DNA from 4 places in the Halomonas sp. TP35 genome. Region 1 is predicted to be linked to each of the others. Evidence: predicted binding sites of a transcription regulator. Region 1 holds the regulator's gene; each other region holds the start of a gene.
What was found. The regulator sigma-54, encoded in region 1, starts transcription at its own class of promoters, with help from an activator protein. The targets are predictions, from matches to a motif close to TGGCACNNNNNTTGCTNT.
Positions count from the first base shown of each region.

Region 1 (5,659 bases):
CACAGACAAGATTCGTTGGCAGCATTATATCAGGCTGCGACAAGAACATTGATTCGGCGATGAGATTCGTACGAAAAAGGAGGCTATATGGCACAGGCATTTGATGCATCCTCGCAGCAGGCACTGTTAACCGCGCGTGCAGAAGAGGCGTTGGCCTTGGCCAAGCGCTTGGGTGCCGATGCGGCGGAAGTGGGCGCAAGCGTTGACCAGGGCGTTGGCGTTAGCGTGCGCTTGGGCGATGTGGAAACGGTTGAGCTTTCACGGGATCAAGGCATTGCCGTCACGCTTTACGTCGGCAAGCGCAAAGGAAGTGCATCGTCCAGTGACGCCAGCAGTGCCTCGATTCAAGCAACGGTTGAGAAAGCATTAGCCATTGCTCGTTATACCGGTGAAGACCCGGTGGCTGGCTTGGCGGATGCCGATCAGATGGCGACCGAATTGCCGGACCTTAAGGTTCATTACCCATGGGCGCTGACAACTGAGCAAGCAATCGACCTTGCTCTTGCTTGTGAACAGGCGGGTCGCGACGTTGAGGGTATTAGCCAGTCCGAAGGCGCGTCTCTTTCAAGCGGTGAGGGCGTACGGGTTTATGCTAACAGTCATGGTTTTTTAGGTACCCAAAAAGGCAGTAGTCACTCCCTTTCATGCATGCTCATTGCTCAGGATGAAGGCGGTATGCAGCGGGACTACGACTATACCTCTGCGCGTAATCCTCAGCATTTGCGCGACCCGGGTGAAGTAGGGCGCGAGGCCGCGGCCCGTACGCTGCGCCGGTTAGGTGCCAAACGGCCGCCAACCGGCACCTTTCCCATTCTGTTTGATCCTTCGCTGTCTAGTGGTCTGGTTGGGCATTTATTGGGCGCATTGGCGGGTGGCGCGCTGTATCGCCAATCCTCTTTCCTGTGTGACCGTTTGGGCACGCCGTTATTTCCCGAGTGGTTTAGTCTGGAAGAGCGCCCTATGGAAATAGGAGCTACCGCGAGTACGCCGTTTGATGGAGAAGGTGTGCAAACGCGTAATAACCGCTTTATCGAACAGGGGCGTATCGCAAGCTATATGCTTTCGTCCTACAGTGCCCGTCGCTTGGGCATGCAAACGACGGGGAACGCTGGCGGTGCCCGCAACGTGCGTTTAGATGCACCCTTGCAGACGCGTGATGCGCTGCTTAAAACGATGGGTCGAGGTATTTGGGTCACCGAACTAATGGGCCAAGGCGTGAACGGTGTCACCGGGGATTACTCCCGTGGTGCGGCGGGCTTCTGGGTCGAGAATGGAGAAATCCAGTATCCGGTTGAAGAATTTACCATCGCTGGAAATCTTGAACGTATGTTCTCAGGTCTTGTCGGTATCGGAAGTGATATCGATACGCGCGGCAGTATTCATACGGGCAGCTGGTTAGTGGATGCGATGACCGTCGCCGGTAGCTAAAAAAGCCGTACTACTGATCTTCGTCAAAGCGGGCGTCGAACAGCGCTTGGATTGCATCAAGCGCTTGTTCGGCATCCTCGCCTTCTGCACAAATCCGCAGTTGGGTGCCGCAGGGGGCGGCCAGCATCAATAGCGACATGATGTTGGCTGCATCAGCCATTTGCTGCTGTTTATACACCTGTATGCAGGCGGAGTAGTGCTGGCTGCACTTAACCAGCTTTGTGGCGGCGCGGGCATGTAGGCCACGCTGATTGGTAAGCGTTAAAGTTCTCTCTGGCACCCTGGTTCCTTTTTTCCGAGTGGTGTCATTAGGCTTTGTACGAAAACTGCTTGCGCTTGACCATACGGCGTTAAAAATCAGCTCAAAATACTCATTTACACAAGTAAACTCCGTTTTTTCGCTGATTTTTTGCCTTGTCTGGCCTTCGCTCAGCGACTTTTCGTACAAACCCTGTGGCGTAAGCGTTTACGTAGGGCTGGGCGTCTGCTCGGAAAATGGAGAAGCCGTCGGTGGCTCTGCCCGGGTTCCTCGAAGCGTGTATTGCAGTTCCAATTCTCGGTGACGCAACTGGACTTCGCCGATGAGCGGTGCCAACTTTTGCGCCAGCTGTTCGGCAATATACACAGAGCGGTGTTGCCCGCCGGTACAGCCAATAGCTACCGTCATATAGCTGCGCTGACTATTTTGGTAAGCAGGCAGCCAGCGCTCAAGCATTGCCTGAATATCATGGCTCATCTCTTCGACAATCGGGTAGCCGCGCAGAAACGCAATAATCGTGGCATCACGTCCTGTGTATTGGCGCAGCGTTGGGTCCCAATAAGGGTTGGGCAGGCAGCGTACATCAAAGACTAAATCTGCATCCATGGGTACGCCACGTTTGTAGCCGAATGACTCAAAGGTGAGTGTTAGCTGGTCCTTGCGCTGGTGGGCTACCTGGTCTGAAATACGCCGACGCAGGTCATGGACCGATAAGCGTGAAGTATCAATCCGCAGGTCGGCCAAGTCACGTATTTCGTTGAGCGTCTCTTCCTCTTTCTCTATCGCCTCTTCAAGCGTCATATCACTGTTGCGCGTTAACGGATGACGTCGCCGTGTGGCGGAATAGCGCTCCAGTAAAATACGCGAATCGGTGGTTAGATAGATAACCTGACAATCTATAGGCCGCGCGCGCAGCTCTTCAAGCAGTGCGGGAAGGCGCTCAAGCGCCGCTGGCAGGTTGCGGGCATCAATACTGACCGCTAGATGTGTGCGCTCACCCTCGTCACGGAGTTCGTCAATCAAAGAACCAAGCAACATGGCGGGGAGATTATCAATGGCGTAATAGCCAATATCTTCCAGCGCTTGCAAAGCGATTGACTTGCCAGAGCCAGAGCGGCCGCTAATAATCACCAGTTGCATAGTGGCTCTCTCTGATTGAACGTATAAAAGGGGTAACGCATGAAAATGTGTTAGTCGTTATGGGTGTTATGGCGCGGCCTGTTCGCGAATCTTGCTCATCAGCAGGTCAAGTAAATCGCGTTGGCTGCTGGTTTTGCGTAACGCCTGGCGTGTGCTCGCATCATTCATAATGGTGGCCACTTGACCCAAAAGCGACAAATGCGTGTCGTCAGCCTCTTCGGGAACAAGCAGCACAAAGACGAGATCAACCGGATCGCCATCAATAGCATCAAAATCAATAGGTTCTGATAACTTTAGAAAACCCGCAATAGGCGTAACGCAATGTGGGCTGCGCGCATGGGGTATGGCAACGCCGTTACCGATCCCCGTGCTGCCAAGGCGTTCCCGGCCGATCAGTCGGCTGAAAACTTCTTGGCTATCCAGGCTGGGTGTATTTTGAGCGATAAAGGTGCTGAAAAACTCCAGCACCCGCTTTTTGCTGCCCCCGGGCACGTCGTAAAGTACGCGCTCCGGGGGGAGAATGGTTTCCAACGTCATTGAATTAACGCACGCCAGCGCCTTGGGCGCGAGCTTGTGCTTTTTCCTTGTGCTTAACGAGTTGACGATCAATTTTGTCTGCTAAGGCGTCAATAGCGGCATACATGTCGACATCTTCGGCGTCGGCATGTAAATCGGCGCCTGCCGCATGAAGGGTGCACGCGGCATGTTGGCGCTCCTTCTCAATAGATAAGGTAACTTGTACCGTGGTGATGTTGTCGTAATGACGTTCGACGCGTTCAAGTTTTTCATTAACGTAGTCACGCAAGGCGTCAGTCAGTTCTACATGATGACCCGTGATGTTTACTTGCATTGACGTGCTCCTTATCCATCGGTCTGAATTTCGATTGTAACCCTTTTTGCGGTGTTGCAAAGCCCTTGTCGCGAGTTTTGCCATTTCTCTTGTAACGACTAACGCAAACGACGACGTTCACTTGATGAGGGAATGCCCAGCGACTCACGATATTTCGCCACCGTACGGCGTGCCACTGTGATGCCGCCATCTTCCAGTAATGTCACTAAACGACTGTCCGAAAGAGGTTTGCCGGGAGGCTCATCTTGAATCAACTTTTTAAGCCGGGCGCGAATCGCGGTGCTTGAGTGGCTGTCTCCGCCATCCTGCCCGCTAATTTGGCTTGAGAAAAAGTATTTAAGTTCGAATACGCCCCGTGGGGTATGGATATATTTTTGTGTGGTGACCCGAGAAATGGTTGATTCGTGCATCTCAACCGCCTCGGCAATATCGGCAAGAATCAAAGGCTTCATCGCTTCTTCGCCGTGCTCTAAAAAGCCGATTTGGCGAGTGATAATCTCGCGTCCTACGCGTAGAAGCGTATCGTTGCGGCTGGACAGACTTTTGATTAACCAGCGCGCTTCTTGTAAGTGTTCTTTTAAAAACTGGTTATCCTGACTCTTGTCTGCACGCTTGATTAAGCTGGCGTAGTCGGGCTGGATACGTAGCCGGGGCAGGGCTTCAGGGTTAAGCTCCAGGTGCCAGCCTTCATGATCATGACGTACAACCAAGTCGGGTGTGATGTAGCTATCGTCGGTGACGCCGTAAGCACTGCCGGGGCGAGGGTCCAGGCTTCGGATCAGACCGATCACATCGTCTAGCTGCTCATCGTCCAGGCTTAGGCGGCGCTTTAATAGGCGCATGTCATTTTTGCCGAGAGCTTCAAGAAACTGGCGTACCAATCGGCGCGCCGGAACGAGCAGGGGAGTGTCGTCGGGGAGCGTTGCTAACTGAAGCATCAAGCACTCGCGCAAGTCTCGGGCGAAGACGCCCGTTGGCTCGAACTGCTGTAAACGCATCAGAATGGTTTCCATCTCTCGCTGGCTAAGGCCTTCGATATCCTGGGCACGTAGCCCATCGCGGATATCGTTGAGCGGCTGCATCAGGTAGCCATTGGCATCTAGCGCATCAATCAGGCTTTCGGCGATTAGCTGCTCACGAGCCGTAAAGTCGGTCATCGCCAGTTGCCAAAGGAGATGTCCATGCAGGCTTTGTCCGGCGGCCTGGCGCTCAAAATCGGGGCCTTCGCTACTGCCAGTGCTGCCCATGTCCTGGTAAGTATCCGACCAGTCGCTATCGACAGACAGTTCCTCGGGGATACTTTCTGACCACTCCTCGTCGGGTGTTTCGACGGCCGCCTGCTCGCCGAACTCATCTTCCTGCTCCAGCATTGGATTGGCATCCAGCGCCTGCTGAATTTCCTGACGTAGATCCAATGTCGATAGCTGTAGCAGTGCAATCGCTTGCTGCAGCTGAGGTGTCATGGTCAGCTGCGTACCGATACGCAATTGGAGAGAAGCTTTCATGACCATCTGAGAACCACTCGTTAATCGGAAAGCTTCACCCTAGTGCGAGTCATGTTGTTGTGCAAGTGCAATAAGCATGCCACTGATAAATTTTTTACTGCAGATCACTGTTTAGCGGTGAAATTAAACTTATAAGCGAAAATCAGCACCCAGGTAAACCTCCCTCACTTTTTGGTTATCAAGGATAGTCTGAGGGCTGCCACCGGCAATGATATGGCCGTCACCGACAATATAGGCGATATCGCAAATATCCAGTGTTTCTCGGACGTTATGGTCGGTAATTAGCACGCCAATGTGGCGCTGTTTTAAAGCACGAATAATGCTCTTGATTTCACCAACCGAGATGGGATCGACACCTGCAAATGGCTCATCCAGCAAGATAAACGCGGGCTCAGTGGCCAGGGATCGGGCAATTTCGACGCGTCGCCGCTCGCCGCCGGAAAGGCTCATGCCCAGGCTGTCACGGATGTGGGTAAT
Region 1 covers NZ_JBQSUZ010000002.1:457,405-463,063, reverse strand. Annotated here, with positions in the region: gene pmbA (metalloprotease PmbA) at 88-1,428, shown strand; gene ACT3RU_RS04870 (HPr family phosphocarrier protein) at 1,439-1,708, opposite strand; gene rapZ (RNase adapter RapZ) at 1,895-2,827, opposite strand; gene ACT3RU_RS04860 (PTS sugar transporter subunit IIA) at 2,894-3,364, opposite strand; gene hpf (ribosome hibernation-promoting factor, HPF/YfiA family) at 3,369-3,677, opposite strand; gene ACT3RU_RS04850 (RNA polymerase factor sigma-54) at 3,776-5,188, opposite strand; gene lptB (LPS export ABC transporter ATP-binding protein) at 5,312-5,659, opposite strand, start outside.

Region 2 (5,659 bases), on a different contig from region 1:
TCACCAAGGCCGCAGAGCGCTTCTTCCCGGCACTGGTGGGAGCCAACGACGACCCGCGTGCCGAGCTTTTGTTCGCTGATGGTGTCAAGTGGGTGGATGACGCTGCCGATGAAAGCATCGACGTGCTGATTATCGACTCTACCGACCCGGTCGGCCCCGCCGAAGGGTTGTTCAAGACTGACTTCCTTAAGCGCTGCCACCGCATTTTGAAAGCCGATGGCGTGATGGTACAGCAGAGTGAATCACCGCTTTATCACAGTGGCTCGATTATTCGTGAGCTGCGCCATGACATGCGCGAAGCGGGCTTTGCCAGTGTCGCCACGCTGCCCTTCCCACAGCCGGTTTATCCTTCCGGCTGGTGGAGCGTGACACTGGCCGGTAAAGGCACCAACGTGGAAAGCTTCCGCGAAGAGGCTGCCGCTAGCCACGAAATGCCGCTACAGTACTACACAGTAGATGCCCACCGGGGCGCCCTGGCGCTGCCACCGTTCATGCGTAAAGCGTTCAGCTGACGTTTATTTGAATAGCACGCCAGCAAGCGATGAGGCCGGGCACTGCTCGGCCTTTTTTGTGTCACCACGTTAAGGAACCAACAATGAAAACCCTTAAATGGATAAGCATTGGCGCGTGCGCCCTGGCCCCGACGGTTGCCTTGGGCACCACATTAGAAACCGTTCAATCCCGCGATAGCGTACGCTGCGGGGTGAACGCCGCCCAGCCCGGCTTCTCCTCACTGGACGATAACGATACGTATCGCGGCCTGGACACCGATGTCTGCCGCGCGATTGCCGCAGCGGCATTGGGCGATGCCAGCAAGGTTGATTTCGTACCGCTCGACTCGGTGGAGCGCTTTACCGCCCTGCAATCCGGCGAAGTGGACCTGCTCTCGCGCACGACGACCTGGACCTCCAGCCGCGATACCACCCAAGGTATGCACTTTACCGGGGTGAGCTATTACGATGGCCAAGCATTCATGGTGGCAAGCGACCTGGGCGTGCAAAGTGCTGAAGACCTTGACGGCGCGGCGGTGTGCACGCAGTCAGGCACGACCAGCGAGCTGAACCTTTCAGACTATTTCCGTGTTAACGACATGCACTATGACGCAGTGGTGTTTGATTCTCCCGAACAGTCGATTGCCGGTTTTGAAGCCGGGCGCTGCGACGTCCTAAGCTCCGATGCCTCGCAGTTGTATGCCCAACGCATGCAGCTTGCCGACCCCGACATGGCGGTGGTGCTGCCAGAGATTATTTCCAAGGAACCGCTTGGCCCCGCCGTACGCCAAGGCGATGACCAGTGGTTCAATATCGTAAAATGGTCGCTGTTTGCCATGCTCAACGCTGAAGAACTGGGTGTCTCAAGCACCAATATTGATGAACACGCGGATTCCGATAATCCAGATATTGCCCGCCTGCTGGGCCAGGACGGCAATTTTGGTGAAGGCATGGGACTCAATGACGACTGGGCTTATCAGATCGTCAAGCAGGTGGGCAACTACGCCGAAATGTATGATCGCAACGTGGGCATAGACTCTAACTTCAATATTACCCGTGGCTTAAATGCCCTATGGCGCGATGGCGGCATTCAGTACGCCCCGCCCATTCGCTAAGGCTTACCGGTCGGCACTCTGCCATCAACCATCGGTTGTCGCACCAAAACAGCGCAGGCGGCAACCGTTTCTATTTTTTTGCACCTAAACTTTCGTAGAAGCTGGGCCACTTTGCGTTGAAAAGCGCTGAATTTGGCGTTGTACCCATGTTGGCATCTTCCTTGCTAGCTTTATATGTCATGCCTTCGCATGCATAACAATATTAATCGAGGAAGGGAATTACCATGTTGAATAAGAAACACTGGGTATTACTGGCCTCTGCAGGCGCCATCACACTGACAGGCGCCACTAACGCTAACGCAGCAACACTTGAAGAAACCATTGAGCGTGGAGCCGTGCAGTGTGGCGTCAGCGACGGTTTACCAGGCTTTTCGGCACCCGATGGTGATGGCAACTGGCAAGGGCTGGATGTCGATGTTTGCCGTGCGGTCGCCGCTGCCGTGCTGGGTGATGCGGATGCCGTCAACTACATCTCTCTCAACGCCGTTGAGCGTTTCACTGCGCTGCAGTCTGGCGAAGTCGATTTGCTTTCTCGTAACACGACCTGGACGACCACCCGCGATACCACGCTGGGCCTGAACTTCGCAGGCGTCAACTTCTACGACGGTATCGGCTTCATGGTTAGCCGTGACCTGGGCATCAGCGGCGCTGATGAGCTGGACGGCGCGGCGATCTGTATCCAAACGGGCACCACCACCGAACTTAACGTGGCCGATTACTTCCGGGCCAACGATATGGAATTTGATCCTATCGTGTTTGATACCTCAGAGCAGACCGTGGGCGGCTTCCAGGCTGGCCGCTGTGATGTTCTAACCTCGGACACTTCTCAGCTGGCGGCGCTGCGCATTCAGTTGGACAACCCGGATGGCGCCGTCATCCTGCCCGATATCATTTCCAAGGAGCCGCTGGGCCCGGTGGTTCGCCAAGGCGATGACACCTGGTTCAATATCGTGAAATGGTCACTGTTTGCCATGCTGAATGCTGAAGAGTACGGCGTTACCAGCGAAAATGTGGACGAAATGGTGAACTCTGAAAACCCCGACATCGCCCGCCTGCTTGGCCAGGACGGTAACTACGGTGAAGGCATGGGGCTTGACGCTGACTGGGCTTACAACATTATTAGCCAGGTCGGTAACTACTCCGAAAGCTTTGAGCGCAACGTTGGCATGGACTCACCGCTTGAGATTGAACGCGGTGCCAACGCGTTATGGAACCAGGGTGGCTTCCAATACGCACCGCCGATTCGCTAAGCGTCTCGCTTGACCCGGCCCGTCGCGCTTATCAGATGAGTGCAGGCGGGCCATTTGATTGACCTTCCGTGTAGCGGAGACGCCACCCATGTCCATAAGACCAAACACTCGCCCCGCTGGCCACAAGCCACCGTTTTGGCGAGACCGTGCCAAGCGCGCACTTGTTTTTCAGCTGCTTTTAACGGCAGCCGTTGTCGTATTTTTGCTGTATATCGTCGGCAATACTCAGGACAACCTATCCGCCCGGGGTATCACCACCGGTTTTGGCTTTTTAAATAACACCGCAGGCTTTGGTATCGTACAAAGCCTGATTGATTACTCCTCTCAGGATACTTACGGCCGCACCTTTTTGGTGGGCTTGCTCAATACGCTACTGGTAGGCGCTTTTGGAGTGGTGGCCGCGACGCTGATTGGCTTTATTGTCGGTATTTCACGCCTGTCGCCCAACTGGCTACTGGCACGCCTGGCCACCGCCTATATCGAAACTTTCCGCAATATCCCGTTACTGCTACAGATTTTTTTCTGGTACTTCGCCGTGCTGCGCACGCTACCCAGTGCAAGGGACAGCCTCTCGTTTGGCGAGGTTATTTTTCTTAACGTGCGCGGTCTGTATCTGCCTGAGCCGCTTTTTGAGTCAGGCTTTGGGATGATTCCAGCGACCTTTATCGTCGCGATTATCGCCAGTATTGCGCTGTGTGTCTGGAACAAGCGCCGCCAAGAGGCAACCGGTAAACGAGTCCCTGCTGGGTGGATATCGCTGGTACTGATTCTGGGTCTGCCACTGCTGATTACGGTCGCCACCGGCGTACCGATCACCTGGGATATTCCGGAACTGCGCGGCTTCAACTTCCGCGGTGGCTTTACCGTGATCCCGGAATTTCTGGCTTTGTGGCTGGCGCTCTCCATCTATACCGCCGCGTTCATTGCTGAAATTGTTCGTTCGGGCATTCAGGCCATTTCCCACGGCCAGACTGAAGCCGCCCAAGCGCTGAGCCTGCCGCGTAACCTGGTGTTGCGCCTGGTAGTCATTCCACAGGCACTGCGGGTCATTATCCCACCACTCACCAGCCAGTACCTGAACCTGATCAAGAACTCCTCGCTTGCCACGGCCATCGGCTACCCCGACCTGGTATCCGTATTTGCGGGCACCACGCTGAATCAAACGGGGCAGGCCATTGAGGTGATCGCCATGACCATGGCGGTGTATCTGACGATCAGCCTGCTGGTTTCCATGTTCATGAACTGGTTCAACGCCCGCGTAGCGTTGGTTGAGCGCTAGGCGCCGGTGAGGATAGCTTTATGATTCATAACCAAACAATGATTGACCAACGGCCTGCCCCCAGCAATACCCTGGGGCCCGTGGCCTGGCTGCGCACCAACCTGTTCAGCAGCCCACTCAATACGCTGTTTACTCTGGTGGGGCTGTACGTTCTGTATCTGCTCTTGGTACCGACCATTCAGTGGGCGTTCATCAACGCCGACTGGGTAGGCACCACCCGTGACGACTGCTCGCGAGAGGGCGCCTGTTGGGTGTTCGTTAATGCGCGCTTTACGCAGTTCATCTACGGGCTTTACCCGCGTACCGAAATCTGGCGCGCCAATATTGTGTTTGGTGGCTTTTTTACCCTGATCGCCTGGCTTGCCATTCCGCGCCTACCGCTCAAGCGCTGGGTGGCCGTGTTTGCCTTGGTGGGCTTTCCCATCGCGGCCTACGTGCTTCTTCATGGCGGCTACTTTGACCTGCCACGCGTGCCCACCCACCGCTGGGGCGGTTTGATGCTGACCCTGCTGCTGGCGTCGGTGGGCATGATAGGGGCGCTGCCGATTGGCATCGTACTGGCTCTGGGGCGGCGATCTAACATGCCCATCGTGAAGAGCTTCTGCGTCATCTTCATCGAGTTCTGGCGCGGTGTACCGTTGATTACCGTGCTGTTCATGGCCTCGGTGATGCTGCCGCTGTTTCTACCCTCTGGTATTAGCGTTGACCGCCTGGTGCGGGCGCTGATTGGCCTGACGCTGTTTCAAAGTGCCTACATGGCCGAGGTCATTCGTGGCGGTCTTCAGGCGATCCCCAAAGGCCAGGAGGAGGCCGCCGCCGCACTGGGCATGACCTACTGGAAGCGCATGGGCCTGATCGTTTTGCCCCAGGCGCTGAAGATGATGATTCCAGGCATCGTGAATACGTTTATCTCGCTATTTAAAGACACCACGCTGGTCATGATCATTGGGCTGTTTGACCTGCTGGGGATCGTGCAGGCGGCGCTTTCCGACTCCAACTGGCTGGGCTTTTCGCTGGAAGGCTATGTGTTTGCCGCGTTTGTGTTCTGGATTTTCTGTTTCAGCATGTCGCGCTATAGCCAGTATCTGGAACGCAAGTTGAACACCGGCCACAAGCGCTAACGCCGCTTTTTCAAGAATTTGAGCAGGATTTAATCATGACACAAGCAGCCACCAACCTCTCTGGCAACAGCATGTCTAAAAGTACGTCTGACCTGATGGTCGAAATGCGCGGCGTTAACAAGTGGTACGGCGACTTTCACGTACTGCGCGATATTGATTTCGAAGTAAAACGCGGCGAGCGGATCGTTATCTGCGGCCCGTCCGGCTCGGGTAAATCAACGCTGATTCGCTGCATTAATCACCTGGAAGAGCACCAGCAGGGCGATATCGTGGTCGGCGGGGTGCCGCTGACCCAAGACGTAAAACGCATCGAGCAGATACGCCGCAGCGTGGGCATGGTGTTTCAGCACTTCAACCTGTTCCCCCACCTGACAGTGCTGGAGAACTGCTGCATCGCGCCCAT
Region 2 covers NZ_JBQSUZ010000001.1:339,987-345,645, reverse strand. Annotated here, with positions in the region: gene speE (polyamine aminopropyltransferase) at 1-512, shown strand, start outside; gene ACT3RU_RS01610 (amino acid ABC transporter substrate-binding protein) at 596-1,606, shown strand; gene ACT3RU_RS01605 (amino acid ABC transporter substrate-binding protein) at 1,831-2,856, shown strand; gene ACT3RU_RS01600 (amino acid ABC transporter permease) at 2,945-4,135, shown strand; gene ACT3RU_RS01595 (amino acid ABC transporter permease) at 4,156-5,256, shown strand; gene ACT3RU_RS01590 (amino acid ABC transporter ATP-binding protein) at 5,352-5,659, shown strand, end outside.
Region 2: the regulator sigma-54 is predicted to act here: its motif matches at 1,757-1,774, upstream of ACT3RU_RS01605 (amino acid ABC transporter substrate-binding protein).

Region 3 (5,659 bases), on a different contig from region 1:
CAGATTCAAGCCGCGCAGCGCGTTGGCCGCTTCCAAACCTAACAGGCCGCCGCCCACCACGACACCGGTGGCGGCACTTTGCGCCGCATCGCGGATGGCGTCCAGGTCGTCCAGCGTGCGATACACCAGGCAGCCTTCGCGATCGTTACCGGGAATGGGCGGCACAAATGGGTAGGAGCCGGTGGCCAGCACCAAGTGATCATAGGCGTAATGCCCGTGTTCGGTGGCGACTGTTTTTGCAGCGCGGTCGATGGATACAACCGCTTCGCAGCTGTTGAACGTAACGCCGTGGCGTGCGTAGTAATCGGCATCGCAGAGGGCCAGCGCTTCGGCGTCGCGGCCTTTGAAGTATTCGGAAAGGTGCACACGGTCATAAGCGCGGTGGCGCTCTTCGCCAAACACGGTGATATTCATCTGCGCTAAGGCGCCGTTTTCAATCAATTGCTCGACCAAGTGGTGGCCGACCATACCGTTACCAATAATAACCACGTTGCGTTTAGAGGTGGTGGACATGGCTAAGCTGCCTCCAGCGTCGATGAGGGAGTGGGTGGGGTATCAAGAAGCAGGGCGTTGGCATCGGCTTCACCGAACAGCAGCGCCTGGCGGCAGGCGCCCAGATCGGTTTTGGCTAGCGCTTGGGCGAAATACCAGGGGCCGGAATGGGTATCGCCATACAGCACGGCGCCTTCAAGCCTTCCGTTACGCAGTAACAAACGGCGGTAATCGCCGCTTTCCGGGTCGCTGTAATGCAGTACTTCGTGTTCTGGCGCGGCCTCCGTGGGGCCAAACGCGTAGAGGGCCAGGCCGCTGATTTTAAGCTTGGTTGCAGTCGGCGCCTCACGATAGCGGGCGCTGCCATCGCCACACAGCGTGTTGGCTAACACATCTACCTGGCGCCAGATTGGCTCGACCAGGCCGTAGGTGTGCTGTTCGAACTGGCAACACTCACCCAACGCATGAATACGTGGGTCTGAGGTGGTGAGCGTGGCATCGACCATAATGGCGCGCTGTGTAGCCAGGCCTGCCTGATGGCCAAGTTCTGCGTTAGGTGTAACGCCGGTTGCCACGATGATGCTTTGGGCAGGCAGGCGCTGGCCATCCTCGAGTACGACAGCGGCTAAGTTGCCCGCGCCGTCGTCTTCAAAATGGCTAATGCGTGCATTGGTTAAGATGGTCAAGCCACGTTGGGTAAGCGTTGTTTCTAGAAGCCCGGCGGCCATGCTATCCAGCTGACGATTCATTAACCGCTCGCTGCGCTGTAGAACGCTGACGCTGGCACCCCGCTTGCGAAGCCCTTCGGCGGCCTCCAGGCCCAACAAACCGCCGCCGACCACCACACATTCGCCGCCCTGTAGGGCAAGCGTTGCAAGCGTGTCGGCATCTTGCAGGGTACGAAACCCATACACGCCGTTAAGGCCAATGCCGGGAACCTCGGGCAGCGTTGGGCGTGAGCCGGTGGCAATCACCAAGCGGTCATAGGTCAGCGTGCGGCAGGTAGTGACAACACGCCGCTCTTCGCGGTCGATTTCCAGCACGCATTCATTCAGGTGAAGGATGATCCCGTGCTTGGCGTACCACTGCGTATCACGCAGGGCGAGGGCGCTAGGCGGCATTTCATCGGCGAGCAGTGGCGATAGCAGTATCCGGTTATAGGCAGGAGATGCTTCTGCACCAATCACCGTTATCTGCTGGGGTCGATGAGGCAATTTAACGATGGCCTCAAGCAGTCGATGGCTCGCCATGCCGTTGCCGATAACGACTAAGTGATCATCAGACGAGCACCGAGAGATAGCGATCATGGGTTGCTCCTTACAGTTTAGCGCTTGGCTACAAATGCCTATCCACAAATACTCGGCAGCGATAAATGCTGTCGTGGCGCAGCGCTGAAGAAAAGCCAATAAAAAAGCCCCTGAGTCAGCGTCCCGGGCAAGTGGATTGCCAGGAAAGCAGACTCAGGGGCTTCGTTGCCCGGTAGCTGAGGCCAAACCCGTTAGCTGGGTTTCGCACAGAGCAGCCACCGTTGGCTGCCAGCTAAGCTTGAATTTATCTAACCAGTACAGGGCAATTTATCAGCCAAGCCTCGGCTATTATTTATTTTTATATTGATTATCAATGCTTTGATTTAAAGAGATAGATTGAAGGCAGCGCCTTTTCAGCCGCTTACGCTCAGCCTGCGCACGCTATTGGTGCGCTAAGCGGTAAGAATGCACCGTGAGTAGTCAGCGTTAGCAAAAAACCTGCCTACAAGATAAGTCGAAAGATATTTTATTGGTTATTAACCTTCTGTTTAATTTGGTGTTTTTGTTTTAATGGGTTGGTTGGCGTAGGCCTTGCTATTACCTTATCAACAAGCAACAAAGCACAGACGGGTTTATCGGCACAATAAAAGGCAGCCATCGAGTTTGACGGGCAAATAACAACGCTAATGCCATTAGACGACAGGCCATTAATAAATGTGCCCAATCCCGGCAGTGCGACATTTGGCACCGGTGCAGGTGTCCCTGAGACAACGGCGTCCAGGCAGGCTTCTTTGAGGCTCGCTTGGGCGCTTTTTGCTTTTTAAGCGGGAGGAAATCAGTATGTCCCAGGCCACACGCTCGGCTTGTAAAGCAAACACGACGTGCCCTTATTGCGGTGTCGGCTGCGGCGTAATCGCCACTGTGGCTAGCGGCACAATCAGCGCCGTTGAAGGCGACCGCGACCATCCCGCCAACTTTGGTCGGCTATGCGTCAAAGGCTCAGCACTTCACGAAACCCTAGGCCTGCATGACCGGCTCACTACCCCCAGGGTTGATGGCCAAGCGGTTGACTGGAATGTGGCGTTAACCACCTTGGCAGAGCGGTTGCAAACGACTCGCGCAACTTACGGTGCTGAGTCAGTGGGTGCCTACCTGTCAGGCCAGCTATTGACCGAAGATTACTATGTGGCCAATAAGCTATTTAAAGGCTTTTTAGGCACGCCGCACCTGGATACCAACTCGCGACTCTGCATGGCCTCTGCCGTGGCGGCGTATAAACGCTCGTTGGGCGCGGATGCCGTTCCCTGCAACTATGAAGATATTGAAGAGGCCGAGCTGGTGGTGCTGGTGGGCTCGAATCTGGCTTGGAACCATCCGGTGCTTTATCAGCGCTTGAAGGTCGCCAAAACGCGCAATCCGCTGATGCGGGTGGTGGTCATTGACCCGCGCGTGACCGACAGCTGCGAGATTGCCGACCTTTACCTAGGCATCGCACCCGGCAGCGATGCAGTGCTGTTTAACGGCCTGTTGGCCTGGATGGCTGAGAATAACAAGCTGGATCAGCTCTATCTGGATCGCCATACACAAGGTTTTGATGAAGCGCTGTTGGCTGCGAGCCAGCATGATATTAATGACGTGGCGGCCATATGTGATATCGACCCAGAGCGGCTGGAGACCTTTTACTACTGGTTTGCCAGCCAACTCCATGTCGTGACGCTCTACTCCCAGGGCGTCAACCAATCCACCAGCGGTACCGACAAGTGCAATGCGATCATCAACTGCCACCTAGCGGGCGGCAAAATCGGCTTGCCGGGGGCGGGGCCTTTCTCGATTACCGGCCAGCCCAATGCCATGGGCGGACGCGAAGTGGGCGGGCTTGCCAACCAGCTGGCCGCGCATATGGATTACCATACGCCCGGCGCCTTGGACCGAGTCACCCGCTTTTGGGCAACTGAAACGTTAACGCCCGAATTGCCCCAGGCGCCCGGCTATAAGGCGATTGAGCTTTTTGGCGCGGTTGAACGAGGCGACATAAAGGCGCTTTGGATAATGGCCACTAACCCGGCGGTCAGCTTGCCGGATGCCGCCCGCATGCGGCGTGCGCTTGAAAAGTGCCCGCTGGTGATTGTGTCAGAGTGCGTCAGCCATACTGATCTGCTGGCCTATGCCGATATTATCCTGCCCGCGACGGGATGGTCTGAAAAAGATGGCACGGTGACCAATTCCGAGCGGCGTATTTCACGGCAGCGTGGTTTGCTACCTGCGCCTGGGCAGGCGCGTCACGATTGGTGGATTATGTGCGAAGCCGCCAAGCGGTTGGGCTTTCATGAGGCGTTTGACTATACCTATCCCCATGAGATTTTTGATGAGCACGCGCGCCTTTCCGCTTTCGAGAATGAAGGGACGAGTAAACGGCTATTCGATATTTCCGGCCTGGTGGGGCTTGGGCGCGAGGGCTACGACGCGCTGGCGCCAATTCAATGGCCGGTGACGTCTTCAGCACCTCACGGAACGGCGCGGCTGTTTGAAGACGGTGAATTCGCCACGCCTAATGGGCGAGCCAATTTCATCGCCATAACGCCGCGCTTGCCGGAGCAACGCTTAAGTGACGCCTATCCGCTGCGCCTGAATACCGGGCGTATTCGCGACCAATGGCACACCATGACGCGGACGGCGCGCGCCCCCCGGCTGATGAACCACCGCTATGAGCCGTTTATCGAACTCCACCCAAACGATGCCGCGAACTATGGCATTGGTGACCAGCAGCTGGCAGTATTGTCCGCCGCAAGCGGCGAGTACCGAGGGCGAGTGCGAATCTCGAATGCCCAGCGGCGTGGCGAGGTGTTTATTCCCATGCACTGGAGCGATGCGTTCAGTAAATCGGCGCGTAGCGGTGCCCTGCTAAAATCCATCACCGACTCCGTTTCAGGCCAGCCGGAAACCAAGCACGGCGCGGTGGCGTTGGCGCCGCTTAACACGGCTTGGGAGGCAACGCTGTTGATTGCTCACCCATTAGGGGATAATAGCCAGCAGGAAGCGCCCTCGTGGTGTAAAAGCGATTACTGGGCGCGCGTGCCCATGCAGGGCTGCCAGCGCTGGCAGCTGGCAGATTCAAAGCCGGTAAATGACTGGCTGGCGCTACTCGCTATGTGGCTGCCCGAAGGGGCTTCTTTGTGGTGTGAAGACAGCGGCAATGGCCGCCTGCGCGCTGCGGCTATTGTGGAAGGTAAACTGCGCTGGTGGCTGATGGTCGGCCCGCCGCGCGAACTGCCTGGGCTTGCCTGGCTTGAAGCGCGTTTTAATGAAACAGTCATAAGTGATAAGCACCGGCGCCGGCTGTTAGCGGGGTGTGACGATGGAGCCGCCGATACCGGCCCCGTGGTATGCAGCTGCCACCAGGTGGGCCAGGCGGCGATTGTTAATGCCATTCGGGCCGGTGATACCTGCGTTGAAGCGTTGGGCGCACGGCTTGCCTGCGGAACCCAATGCGGTAGTTGTTTGCCTGAATTGAAGTCCCTGATTGAAGAGGAGCGTTCACATGCGCGTGCTAAGCAAGCGTCTACTACAGAAGTGGCCTGAGGCCACGATGCGCTTTACGCAGCGTGTGCTGTCGCCATTCCAGCGCTCTACGCGCAGCGCCTCAAGCACTCCTTCGCTTAAGCTGCGCGGAGAATGCACGGCTGGGCATGTGTATCTGGTGGGCGCGGGCAGTGGCGATATGGAGCTGTTAACGCTGAAAGCCGCCCGGCTGTTAATGCAGGCCGATGCTATCGTGTATGACCGTTTGGTCGGCGACGATGTGTTGGGGCTGGTTCCGCTTTCCGCCGAGCGCTACTACGTCGGCAAGGCTAGCGGCCATCACAGTATGCCTCAAGCGGAAATTGGCGCTTTGATGGTCAAGCTGGCAAGCGCCGGAAAAT
Region 3 covers NZ_JBQSUZ010000014.1:63,911-69,569, reverse strand. Annotated here, with positions in the region: gene nirB (nitrite reductase large subunit NirB) at 1-513, opposite strand, end outside; gene ACT3RU_RS14610 (NAD(P)/FAD-dependent oxidoreductase) at 516-1,799, opposite strand; gene ACT3RU_RS14605 (nitrate reductase) at 2,580-5,318, shown strand; gene cobA (uroporphyrinogen-III C-methyltransferase) at 5,278-5,659, shown strand, end outside.
Region 3: the regulator sigma-54 is predicted to act here: its motif matches at 2,320-2,337, upstream of ACT3RU_RS14605 (nitrate reductase).

Region 4 (5,659 bases), on a different contig from region 1:
ACTGTTTTATGCAAGAATGGTTTTACGCAAGACTGTTTCTACTCACGACTATTTCTGATCAACAAGAAGGGATCATTCAATGAAACGCACATGGGCGATGGGTGTAGTGCTATTAACCACACTGCTGGCGATCAGCGGTTGTAATACGATTCATGGCGCGGGAGAGGATATCTCGGAAGGCGGCCAGGCGATTGAAAGAGCAGCGGAATAACCATAATGATGACCGTCTATCTTTCACACGGCTTGGAAAGCGGGCCCGGTGCCTTGAAAATTCAAGCACTCAAAGGGATCGCCGAAACGCTCGATGATTGTGAGCCGGTCGTTATGGATTACCGTGGCATGGCAGAGCCCCCCAGGCGGCTGGATCATCTGTTGGATACTCTGTCAAAACGCAATGATAACCCCGCAGCATGTGTGCTAGCGGGTTCAAGCTTGGGAGGATGGCTGAGCGCTGCGGTTAGCGCTCAGCATCCCCTTTTAGGTTGTTTTTTACTTGCCCCTGCGCTTGGCTTACCGGCGTACCCCGAAACCTCGCCGATAATTCAGGCTCAGCTTACCCATATCATCCACGGCTGGCAGGATGACGTCGTACTGCCCGGCCCCGTTATTGAACGCGCCCGGTTGCAGCAACTCTCGTTACGGATGGTTGATGACGACCATCGTCTTCACGCTAGCCTGGACACCATACTGAGCGACTTTGAGCGTTTTCTAACGCAGTGCCAAACGCTTACCAAGCAATCAATGCTCGTTTAGCGCGAACAGTGGCACCATTATTCGTCTGCCAGGGCGGGTAGCAGCGTCTTTAATTTACGCGTTAGTGTATTGCGCCCCCAGCCTAACAATTCCGCTGCTTCTCCTTTACGCCCACCGGTATGTTTTAACGCCGTCTCAATCAGAATTTTCTCAAAGTCGGGTACGGCCTCTTCCAACAGATGTGTATGCCCTTCGGCCAGAGCACGGTCGGCCCATTCCCGAAAGGCGGTGCGCCAGTCGCCGTGGCCACCGCTTTCAGTTGCCTGGGGGGAGCGTAGCTCTGGCGGTAAGTCCTCCACCAGAATTTCACGCCCAGACGCCATTACCGTTAACCAGCGGCAGATATTTTCCAGTTGGCGCACGTTACCCGGCCACGACAGGCGCGTCAGGTGCTCCTCGGTTTCAGCCGTGAGTACCTTGATGTCGGTGGCAAGTTCTTTGGCGGCTTCAGCAAGAAAATGCCGTGTGAGTCGTGGGATATCCTCACGGCGTTCGGCAAGACGCGGCAAGTGAATGCGGATAACATTCAGGCGGTGAAAAAGGTCCTCACGAAAGCGCCCATCATCCACCAGCGACTCAAGGTTCTGGTGTGTCGCGGCGATAATCCGCACGTCGACCTTGACCGGGGTATGTCCGCCCACTCGGTAGAACTCACCGTCGGCCAATACGCGCAGCAAGCGAGTTTGGGTTTCAGCCGGCATATCACCGATCTCATCCAGAAACAGCGTGCCGCCGTTGGCCTGTTCAAAGCGCCCCTGGCGCTGGGCAGCGGCCCCGGTAAACGCGCCTTTTTCGTGGCCAAACAGTTCAGACTCAATCAGATCACGCGGGATAGCCGCCATGTTCAGGGCAATAAACGGCTTGCCCGCCCGGGGGCTGTGCTGGTGGAGTGCCTGGGCTACACGTTCTTTACCGGTGCCCGACTCGCCATTGATGAGCACAGTAATATGCGAATGAGAGAGCCGCCCAATGGCCCGAAACACCTCCTGCATGGCCGGGGCTTCACCAATGATTTCTGCGTTCAAACCTTCGGGAACGCTGATCGGTCGTTGGCGCTCGCGCGCATGAGCCACCGCCCGGCGCACAAGCGCCAGCGCTTCATCCACATCAAACGGCTTGGGCAGGTACTCAAACGCACCGCCTTGATAAGAGGCCACTGCACTGTCGAGATCCGAATGAGCGGTCATGATGATGACCGGCAAATCCGGGTGCGCCTCACGGATGTGCGACATAAGATCCAGCCCATCAATGCCCGGCATGCGAATGTCAGTCACCAGCACATCCGGTGGGGTTTTCAGCAGTCGTTCCAGTACTGTATCGGCGCGTTCTATGCACTCTACATCAAGATCCGGCTGTGCCAATGCACGTTCAAGCACCCAGCGGATAGCGCGATCGTCATCCACAACGACCACCCGTGCAACCTCGTTACGTGTCGCCTCTATCATGATGCTTCTCCGGTGCAATTAATAACCAATGGAATCAGTAAGCGGAACTCGGTGTGCCCGGGGCGTGAGTCACATTCAATCAACCCTTGATGCTGATGCAGGATCGACTGAGCGATGGACAACCCCAATCCGCTGCCTTCAGCACGCCCTGACACCATCGGGTAGAAGAGCGTCTCTTTAAGCCCTTCCGGGATACCAGGGCCGTTATCGATCACACCCACCTCGCTCACTAACCGGTGGCGCTCAGCACCCAGGGTGAACTGGCGCCGGGCACGGGTGCGCAGCATCAATTCGGGCACAGGGGTCTCGGCATCGCTCATGGCCTGCACGGCGTTCCTGGCCACGTTAAGCACGGCCTGGATCATCTGCGCCTCATCCCCGGAAAGGTCCGGCAGGCTAGGGTCGTAATCGCGGCGGATGGTGATATTCGGATGTTCAGCCACCAGCAGCGTTCTTACCCGCTCCAGCACTTTGTGGATGTTCACCGGCGCGTGCTTAACAATGCGATTCGGGCCAAGCATCGAATCCACCAGATCACGCAAGCGGTCAACCTCCTCCACGATGATATGGGTAAACTCACGCAATTCAGGCTTATCCAGGTCACGCTCTAATAGCTGAGCCGCCCCGCGGATGCCGCCCAGCGGATTTTTCACTTCATGGGCCAAGCCCCGGGCCAGCACTTTGATGGTTTCCTGGCGCGTGGTGAGCGCTTCCTCGCGGGAAATTTGCATCAAGCGGTCACGAGGTTCTACTTCCAGCAGAAGCTCGTCTTCCGACAGGGGCGTCACGGTGTAATCCACCGTCAGCGCCTCACCGTTAACCGGGGTAATGCGCGCCTCGCGCTGGGTGTAGGGATGAAAGGCATCCCGCGCCTTGGCCAACACCTGGTCGATACTTTCATCACCGCCCAGCAGGGTATCCAGGCTGCTCCCCTGCACACGGCTAAAGCTTACTGCCAACAGCGCTTCGGCGGCAGGGTTCATCCAGCGTACGCGGAGCTCACCGTCCAGCAGCAGTACTGCCATGGAGAGATGTTCTAGTAAACGCTGATACATGAAGTGTCCTGAATGTCGCTGATAAAAACGTTCAATACGTAAGAGAAACTGCAAAAAGCACGCCAGGTTGGCCCCTTTCATCAGCATGCACGCCTTGTGGGCGCCAAGCCTTGATTCAACGAGCGTTAAGCGCGCAACCTGCCATGGTGCGATCCACCACATGCACTATTTTAGTGCATGGAGTACCGTTAAGGCGTACCCTTTCACTGGTTAAGTGCAATAAAAAACCCCGCCGAAGCGGGGTTTTAGGGCTATCGCGTCAAAACGCGATTAGCAGCTGTAGTACATATCAAATTCGATGGGGTGCGTGGTCATGCGAATACGCTCCACTTCTTCCATCTTGAGTTCGATATAGGCATCAATCATATCGTCGGTGAACACGCCACCTTCGGTCAGGAACGCACGGTCAGCGTCGAGCGCTTCCAGAGCCTGGTCCAGGCTGTTGGCAACGGTCGGTACCAACTTGCCTTCTTCTGGCGGCAGGTCGTACAGGTTCTTGTCCATGGCATCGCCAGGATGAATCTTGTTCTTGATGCCGTCGATACCTGCCATTAGCAGAGCAGCAAACGACAGGTACGGGTTAGCGGTCGGGTCAGGGAAGCGGGTTTCAACGCGCTTGCCTTTGGGGCTTACCGTATAGGGAATCCGGATAGAGGCGGAACGGTTACGGGCGCTGTAAGCCAGCATAACCGGCGCTTCAAACCCCGGTACCAAACGCTTGTACGAGTTGGTCGAGGCGTTGGTGAAGGCGTTCAGAGCGCGTGCGTGCTTGATCACACCGCCGATGTAATACAGCGCCATTTCCGACAGGCCTGCGTACTCATCACCGGCAAACTGGTTCTGACCATCTTTCCAGAACGACTGGTGAATATGCATACCAGAACCGTTGTCACCAACCAGCGGCTTGGGCATGAAGGTCGCAGTTTTGCCGTACGCGTGGGCCACGTTGTGGATCACGTACTTCATTTCCTGAACTTCGTCCGCCTTCTTCACCAGCGTATTGAATTTAACGCCGATCTCGTTCTGCCCCGCATTCGCCACTTCGTGGTGGTGAACTTCAACGGTCTGACCAATCGCTTCCAGGGTGTTACACATCGCGCCACGAATATCGTGGAAGCTGTCGACCGGAGGAACCGGGAAGTAACCGCCTTTAACGCGCGGACGGTGCCCCAGGTTGCCACCCTCTACCTGATTACTGGTCGCCCAAGCGCCCTCATCGGAAGAAATCTTGTACATGGAGCCCTGAATGTCGGACTTCCAATGCACTTCGTCAAAAATGAAGAACTCAGGCTCCGGACCGAAGAAAGCAGTATCGCCCAAGCCGGTAGACTCCAGGTACGCCTCAGCGCGCTTAGCGATAGAACGCGGGTCACGGTCATAGCCCTGCATCGTGGCAGGCTCGATGATATCGCAACGCAAAATCAGAGTAGCGTCTTCGGTGAAGGGGTCGAGGAAAGCAGTGCCGTCTTCCGGGCGCAGGATCATGTCGGATTCGTTAATGCCTTTCCAGCCCTCGATTGAGGAGCCATCGAACATTTGGCCATTCTCGAAGAACTCTTCGTCTACATCGCGGGCAGGCACGGTAACGTGCTGCTCTTTACCACGAGTATCGGTGAAACGCAGATCCACCCACTTAACATCATGTTCTTCAATTAGCGCGAGAGTCTTGGCTGACATTGTGCCTCCGATATGGGCGTGGCTTAAAGCATGTAACAGTAAGCTATCGATAAAAGTGTTATTAGACAAACCCCGTCATTTAATAAAGTGCGTGCCTGACAGGCCTATCCTTTTTATTCGCTTAACGTTTGCCTGAAATTGAATCACACATCGCCTAGCGATCATTTCAAACCGGCTATTGTTGTAGCACGCCGAGAGGCATCTGCCTACGGTGGCTAGCCGCTGACAAATATAATGCAGAGAACATGCCAACCCTGCACCAACATGTCCTACGAAATCACTAACCTGTTGTTTTAAAGTATATAAAAAATGCGCCTACATGCCTCTCTATGACGCATAAATATTTCCCGAGGCTTCTAAACACACGCTGACCTGTTTTTTTGACCCAAAATAGATCAAATATAAGTATAAGCGCACCTAATTGGTGCATAAAAAGACATTGAGCGCCCCTCTCAGCTTCCAACCCACCGCACGGCGCGTCAACGCCCTACACTTTTAGTCGCTTGCCAAACATCATGGCCCCGGCTTTTGTGGTGTTCGCCATTTTATTGAGCAGGATAGAGCCCGTGGCACCCATCACTATCAGCAGCAGCACGTAAACCGCTATAGGCAACGCCAACGGCATCACCAGTGCATCGGTAATGGCAAAAAACATGGGGTGCGCCAGGTAAATACCAAACGAATACTGGTTGATATAGCGCACCCAGCGAGGCGCTGTGATGTCTTTTA
Region 4 covers NZ_JBQSUZ010000006.1:130,429-136,087, reverse strand. Annotated here, with positions in the region: gene ACT3RU_RS09655 (entericidin A/B family lipoprotein) at 80-211, shown strand; gene ACT3RU_RS09650 (YqiA/YcfP family alpha/beta fold hydrolase) at 217-753, shown strand; gene ntrC (nitrogen regulation protein NR(I)) at 771-2,198, opposite strand; gene glnL (nitrogen regulation protein NR(II)) at 2,195-3,253, opposite strand; gene glnA (glutamate--ammonia ligase) at 3,524-4,930, opposite strand; gene ACT3RU_RS09630 (acyltransferase family protein) at 5,418-5,659, opposite strand, start outside.
Region 4: the regulator sigma-54 is predicted to act here: its motif matches at 3,301-3,318, upstream of glnL (nitrogen regulation protein NR(II)).